2 linked regions of the Minwuia thermotolerans genome follow. The protein of the gene in region 1 interacts with the protein of each later gene in a pairwise test. Links are inferred from orthologs where the notes say so. Each region holds a gene or a part of one and is shown on either strand. Other genes may lie near its edges. The genes, in order: uvrA and uvrB.

Region 1 (3,787 bases):
ACCGCGCGGCCTGAGCGCCGAGATCGACGAGACGTTGACGATGGCGCCGCCGCCGCTCTCTATCATGGCCGGGATGGCGTGCTTGGAGACCAGGAACATGGTCTCGACATTGACCCGCATCACCCGCTCCCAGTCGGTCTGGCTGGTGGCGACGACGCTGCCGCGGCTGCCGATGCCGACATTGTTGTCGAGGGCATCGAGCCGGCCGAAGGCATCCAGCGTCGCCCGCACCATGGCCTCGCACTGTGCTTCGTCGGTGGCGTCGGCCTCGAAGGCGCGGGCCTCGCCGCCCTCGCCCCGGATCATTTCCGCCGTGCGCTCGGCCAGCGCCCTGTCGCGGTCGGCGACCATCACGCGCGCGCCGGCGCGGGCCAGCAGGATCGCCGCCGCCCGGCCATTGCCGATGCCGTCGCCCGCCGCGCCGCCGCCGACGACCAGCGCCGCCTTGCCTTCCAGGCCGAAGGATTCCGTCTCCGCCATCTCGTTCCCCTCCGCCGCACCGCGGCCTGATTCAGGCGGCGTTGCGCCGCTTCCGCGTCCGCGCTTTCTTCGGCGCCGGCAGCGCCTTCGACGCGCGCCGGGCCAGCACTTCGGCCAGATAGCGGCCGGTGTGGCTCTCGGCGACCGTGGCGACTTCCTCGGGCGTGCCGCAGGCGACGATCTCGCCGCCGCCGTCGCCGCCTTCCGGGCCGATGTCGACGATCCAGTCGGCGGTCTTGATGACTTCCAGGTTGTGTTCGATGACGAGCACCGAATTGCCGCTGTCGACCAGCGCCTGCAGCACTTCCAGCAGCTTCCGCACGTCCTCGAAATGCAGGCCTGTGGTCGGCTCGTCCAGGATGTAGAGCGTGCGGCCCGTGGCCCGTTTCGACAGTTCCTTGGCCAGCTTCACGCGCTGGGCCTCGCCGCCCGAGAGCGTCGTCGCCTGCTGGCCGATCTTGATGTAGCCGAGGCCGACGCGCATCAGCGTGTCCAGCTTCTCGCGCACCGCCGGCACCGCCTTGAAGAACTCCTGGCCCTCCTCGACGGTCATCTCCAGCACGTCGGAGATCGACTTGCCCTTGAACAGGATGTCGAGGGTCTCGCGGTTGTAGCGCCGGCCCTTGCAGACGTCGCAGGTGACGTAGATGTCGGGCAGGAAGTGCATCTCGATCTTGATCAGCCCGTCGCCCTGGCAGGCCTCGCAGCGCCCGCCCTTGACGTTGAAGCTGAACCGCCCGGGCTTGTAGCCGCGCGCCTTGGCCTCGGGCAGTTCCGCGAACCAGTCGCGGATCGGCGAGAAGGCGCCGGTATAGGTCGCCGGATTGGAGCGCGGGGTGCGGCCGATGGGCGACTGGTCGATGTCGATGATCTTGTCCAGCCATTCCAGGCCGTCGATGCGCTGATGCGGCGCCGGTGCGGCCTTGGCGCCGTGCAGCCGCCGCGCCAGCGCCTTGTAGAGCGTCTCGATGGTCAGCGTCGACTTGCCCGATCCCGAAACGCCCGTGATGCAGACGAAGGCGCCGAGCGGCAGGGTGGCGGTGACGTTCTTCAGGTTGTTGCCGGTGGCGCCGACAATGCGCAGGAAGCGGTCCCGGTGGCCTTCGCGGCGCCGCTGCGGCACCGGCACCTGGGCGATGCCGGCGAGATACTGGCCGGTGATCGAGGCCTCGGTCTGCATGATCCGCTCGGGCGTGCCCTCGGCGATCAGTTCGCCGCCATGGGCGCCGGCCAGCGGGCCGATGTCGATGACGTGGTCGGCCGACAGGATGGCTTCCTCGTCGTGCTCCACGACGATCACCGTATTGCCGAGATCGCGCAGGTTCTTCAGCGTCTCCAGCAGGCGGCCATTGTCGCGCTGGTGCAGGCCGATGGAGGGCTCGTCGAGCACGTAGAGCACGCCTGTGAGGCCGGACCCGATCTGGCTGGCCAGACGGATCCGCTGGCTCTCGCCGCCCGACAGCGTGCCGGAATTGCGGCTCAGCGTCAGGTATTCCAGGCCGACATTGTTGAGGAAGCCGACGCGTTCGTTGATTTCCTTCAGGATACGTTCGGCGATCTCCCGCTGTTTCGGGGTCAGCTTCGGCTCCAGCCCGCCGAACCACTCCGCCGCCCCCTTGATGGAGAATTCCGAGGCCTGGCCGATATGCAGGCCGTTGATCTTCACCGCCAGCGCCTCGGGCTTCAGCCGGTACCCGCCGCAGACCGAGCAGGCGGTCTTCGCCTGATAGGTCTCGATCTCCTCGCGCATGCGCGCCGAATCGGTTTCGCGCCAGCGCCGCTCCAGATTGCGGACGACGCCTTCGAAGCCCTTGGCCGTCTTGTAGCTGCGCAGGCCGTCGTCATAGCGGAACTCGATCTGCTCCTTGCCCGAGCCGAACAGGATGACGTCCCGCACCGCCTCGGGCAGCTCCTCCCAGGGCGTGGTCATGGACTGGCCAAAATGGCGCAGGATGCTGTCCAGCGTCTGCATGTAGTAGGGCGAGGTCGTCTTCGACCAGGGCGCGATGGCGCCGGCACGCAGGCTCAGGTCCTTCTCGGGGACCACGAGGTCGGCGTCGACATACATCTCCGTGCCCAGGCCGTCGCAGGCCGGACAGGCGCCGAAGGGGTTGTTGAAGCTGAACAGCCGGGGCTCGATCTCCTCGATGGTGAAGCCGGAGACCGGGCAGGCGAACTTGGCCGAGAAGACGGTCCGCTCGCCGCCGTCGGCGTTCTCGGCAATGGCGATGCCCTCGGCCAGGGCCAGCGCGGTCTCGAAGCTGTCGGCGAGGCGGGTGGCGATGTCGTCGCGGACGACGATGCGGTCGACCACCACCTCGATGTCGTGCTTGAGCTTCTTGTCGAGCGCCGGCACGTCCTCGATGTCGTAGAGCTCGCCGTCGACCTTGACGCGCTGGAAGCCGCCCTTCCTGAGATCCCTGAACTCCTTGCGGTACTCGCCCTTGCGGCCGCGCACCATGGGCGCCAGCAGGTAGAGCCGCGTGCCTTCCTCCATGGCCATCACCCGGTCGACCATCTGGCTGACCGTCTGGCTCTCGATCGGCTCGCCGGTCGCGGGCGAGTAGGGGATGCCGATCCGGGCCCAGAGCAGGCGCATGTAGTCATGGATCTCGGTCACCGTGCCGACGGTGGAGCGCGGATTCTTCGACGTCGTTTTCTGCTCTATGGAGATGGCCGGGCTCAGCCCCTCGATGTGGTCGACGTCCGGCTTCTGCATCAGTTCCAGGAACTGGCGCGCATAGGCCGAAAGGCTCTCGACATAGCGGCGCTGCCCTTCGGCGTAGATGGTGTCGAAGGCCAGCGACGACTTGCCCGAACCCGACAGCCCGGTGATCACCACCAGCCGGTCGCGGGGAATGTCGACGTCAATGCCCTTCAGATTGTGCTCGCGGGCGCCGCGGACACTGATGACCTTCTGCATGAAACACCATCTGCCGGAGAAAGCGGAACGAATGGAAAACCTATCGCGCCTCGCCGGGCCGGACCAGACCTTCGGCGCGTCTCATGACAATATAGGGCGCGGAGCCGGTTTTGGACCGTTCCCCGGTGGCGTGCGCCGATCAGCCGCCCCCCGGCGGGCCGTCGCAAGCCGGTGGCGTCCGCCGCCGCGAGGGGCTAAGACTCGGGGCAGAATCGATTCCGGCGCGGAGGGCTGAACATGGCAGGGGTGAACAAGGTCATTCTGGTGGGCAATCTGGGCGCCGACCCGGAAGTGCGCCGCATGAACGACGGCAATCCGGTGGTGAACCTGCGCCTCGCCACGTCCGAGCAGTGGCGTGACAGGAACTCCGGCGAACGGCGCGAG
Region 2 (3,344 bases), on another replicon or contig:
CCCAGCGGGCCTTCATGCATGCAGCGGAAATTGCGGGTGTGGCGGCTGTTGCCGCCGCGCCAGTCTCGCGGCGCGCTCTCCACGATCAGGACCTTCGCGCCGCGTTCCGCAGCGGTGATGGCGGCGCACAGCGCGGCATTGCCGCCGCCCGCCACCAGCACGTCCCAGTCCGTCTCCGCCCACCCCGCCTGCATGGCGGCGGAGTGTGCCCTCGCGCAACGGCATGCGACAAGGGCAAAGGTCGGCCGGCAGTTTGAAAAGCCCCCTCCCGGCCCGCTTGCGCGGGTCCACCCTCCCCCTTGGCCAAGGGGGAGGGCCGGGGCGGGGGATCGTTCCAACTTTCGATCGAGCAGACCGCCACGGGGAACAGAAGTCGTCCGGCGGCCCTTTTCGAACGCCCACCGCTGACGCATATTGGCCCCCATGGCGACCTCCCTCGGACAGATCGACAGTTCCTTCCAGCGCGCGCTGCAGGAGGCGGAGGCCCCCGTCTGGCTGCCGGAGCGGCCGGAACGGCCCGAGAAGAGCGAGGGCGGGCGGCGGCTGCAGATCGCCTCGGACTACGAGCCCGCTGGCGACCAGCCCCAGGCCATCGCCGAGCTCGTCGCCGGCGCCCGCAACGGCGACCGCGACCAGGTGCTGCTGGGCGTCACCGGTTCGGGCAAGACCTTCTCCGTCGCTCATGTCATCCAGGAGGTGCAGCGGCCGGCGCTGGTGCTCGCGCCCAACAAGACCCTGGCGGCGCAGCTCTACGGCGAGATGAAGTCGTTCTTCCCCGAGAACGCGGTGGAGTATTTCGTCAGCTATTACGACTACTACCAGCCGGAGGCCTATGTCCCGCGCACGGACACCTATATCGAGAAGGACGCCTCCATCAACGAGCAGATCGACCGCATGCGCCACGCCGCGACGCGGGCGCTGCTGGAGCGCGACGATGTCATCGTCGTGGCCTCGGTCTCCTGCATCTACGGCATCGGCTCGGTCGAGACCTATTCCGACATGACCATGACGCTGAAGCGGGGCCAGCGCATCGACCAGCGCGCCCTGCTGCAGCGGCTGGTCGAACTGCAGTACCGGCGCAACGACGCCGCTTTCCAGCGCGGCGCCTTCCGGGTGCGCGGCGACACGGTCGAGGTCCATCCCAGCCATCTGGAGGACCGGGCCTGGCGGTTCAGCCTGTTCGGCGACGAGATCGAGGAGATCGTCGAGTTCGATCCGCTGACGGGTTCGAAATCGCAGGCCCTCGACGACATCAAGCTCTACGCCAACAGCCACTACGTCACGCCCCGGCCGACGCTGCAGCAGGCGGCCAAACACATCCAGGCGGAGCTGAAGGTGCGGCTGGAGCAGCTCCACGGCGAAGGCAAGCTGCTGGAGGCGCAGCGCCTGGAGCAGCGCACCATGTTCGACCTGGAGATGATGCAGGCCACCGGCTCCTGTCCCGGCATCGAGAACTATTCGCGCTATCTCACCGGCCGCCCGCCCGGGGCGCCGCCGCCGACGCTGTTCGAGTACCTGCCGGAGAACGCGCTGCTGATCGTCGACGAGAGCCACGTCACCGTGCCGCAGATCGGCGGCATGTTCCGCGGCGACTTCCGCCGCAAGTGGACGCTGTCGGAATTCGGCTTCCGCCTGCCGTCCTGCGTCGACAACCGGCCGCTGAAGTTCGACGAGTGGAACGCCATGCGCCCGCAGACGCTCTATGTCTCGGCGACGCCCGGCGCGTGGGAGCTGGAGCGCACCGAGGGCGTCATCGTCGAGCAGGTCATCCGCCCGACCGGCCTGGTCGACCCGCCGACCTTCGTCCGTCCCGTCGCCGACCAGGTCGACGACCTGATGGCGGAGGCCCGCGAATGCGCGGCCAAGGGCCAGCGCGTCCTCGTCACCACCCTGACCAAGAAGATGGCCGAGGATCTGACCGAGTATCTGCACGAGAACGGCGTGAAGGTGCGCTATCTCCACTCCGACATCGACACGCTGGAGCGGATCGAGATCATCCGCGACCTCCGCCTCGGCGTCTTCGACGTGCTGGTCGGCATCAACCTGCTGCGGGAGGGACTGGACATCCCCGAATGCGGCCTCGTCGCCATCCTGGATGCGGACAAGGAGGGTTTCCTGCGCTCCGAGACCTCGCTGGTGCAGACCATCGGCCGCGCGGCGCGCAATGTCGACGGCCGCGTCATCCTCTACGCCGACAAGATGACCAACAGCCTGACCCGGGCGCTGGACGAGACCGAGCGCCGCCGCAACAAGCAGATCGCCTACAACGAGAAGCACGGCATCACGCCGCAGTCGATCCGCAAGAACATCTCCGACGTGATGCAGAGCGTCTACGCCCGCGATTCCCTGACCGTGGAGATCGACGACGACACGCCGATCCTGACGGGCAAGGACCTGAAGGCGGTGATCGCCGACCTGGAGAAGCGCATGCGCGAAGCCGCCGCCGACCTGGAGTTCGAGGAGGCGGCGAAGCTGCGCGACCAGATCAAGCACCTGGAGGCCGCAGAGCTGGAGATCGCCGCCGACCCGATGGCGCGGCCGAAGGGGCTGGCGGAGGCCATGGCCTCCTACGCTCCCGGCGCGACGAAGGGCAAGGGCGGGGCAAAGGACGGCAAGTCGGGCCGCTACAGCCGCGGCCGCACGAAATCCGGCCGCCCCGGCGCCAGGCCCTCGGTCAAGAGCCGGAAGCGGTAGGTGATCCACCGCATCGATTGCGTCACCGCGCTGGAGCCGGGGGACGCCATGTCCCGCATCCGCGACTGCATCTCCCGCGTCGAGGGCCGCATCGCCGACCAGCGCCGCGCCGGGGGCAAGGGCGCGGCCTTCAGCTTCCACCTGCCCGACGACCGCTTCGAGGACCTGCTGGACGGCCTGCCGGAACTGGCCGTCTATGTCGAGCGCGCCGCCGGCCCCGAGCGCGTCCGCTTCCGCGAGATCCGCTGCCGACTGGCGCTGGTGTTCTCGGAAGGGTGAAGCGAGTCGCTAAACGACAGCATACACCGCTGGTCATGCCCGCCTGCGTGCGGGCATCCGGTTGCTCTGGCCGAGGCAAGGCGCGAACGCATCAGAACGCGCTCACGGCCAGCCCGGATCCCCGCACAAGGCGGGGATGACAATGAGTAGGCGGGCCTTTCCGGACTTGTGCGGATTCTCAGGCCGACGCAGCATCCACTGATGGCTCGGGACCGCCTCGTCTACATCCTCACCGACCACCGGAACGGGACGTTCTATGTCGGGATGACGAACGACCTCGTGCGGCGCATGGAACAGCACCGCGCCGGCACGGCGGGCAGCTTCAGCGAACGCTATGGCCTCCGGCACCTCGTCTGGTACGAGCGCCACGA

Evidence for each region.
Region 2: the proteins of uvrA (region 1) and uvrB interact in binary tests that used the Escherichia coli proteins (3 or more experiments, as listed by UniProt). The link is inferred for Minwuia thermotolerans from one-to-one orthologs.

The regions. Positions count from the first base shown.
Region 1 is NZ_PIGG01000009.1:26,775-30,561, forward strand. Bases 312-3,787 are described here. They hold uvrA (excinuclease ABC subunit UvrA), read right to left. Parts: upstream 3,404-3,787; coding sequence 512-3,403; downstream 312-511. Other genes in these bases: CWC60_RS01035 (SDR family NAD(P)-dependent oxidoreductase), read right to left, coding at 312-480; ssb (single-stranded DNA-binding protein), read left to right, coding at 3,641-3,787. In the rest of the region: more of CWC60_RS01035, read right to left, coding at 1-311. UniProt on the Escherichia coli protein: The UvrABC repair system catalyzes the recognition and processing of DNA lesions. UvrA is an ATPase and a DNA-binding protein. A damage recognition complex composed of 2 UvrA and 2 UvrB subunits scans DNA for abnormalities.
Region 2 is NZ_PIGG01000034.1:20,590-23,933, forward strand. The notes cover bases 26-3,058. They hold uvrB (excinuclease ABC subunit UvrB), read left to right. Parts: upstream 26-423; coding sequence 424-2,694; downstream 2,695-3,058. Other genes in these bases: tcuA (FAD-dependent tricarballylate dehydrogenase TcuA), read right to left, coding at 26-194; CWC60_RS10805 (DUF4349 domain-containing protein), read left to right, coding at 2,695-2,973. Also shown: more of tcuA, read right to left, coding at 1-25; CWC60_RS10810 (GIY-YIG nuclease family protein), read left to right, coding at 3,175-3,344. UniProt on the Escherichia coli protein: The UvrABC repair system catalyzes the recognition and processing of DNA lesions. A damage recognition complex composed of 2 UvrA and 2 UvrB subunits scans DNA for abnormalities.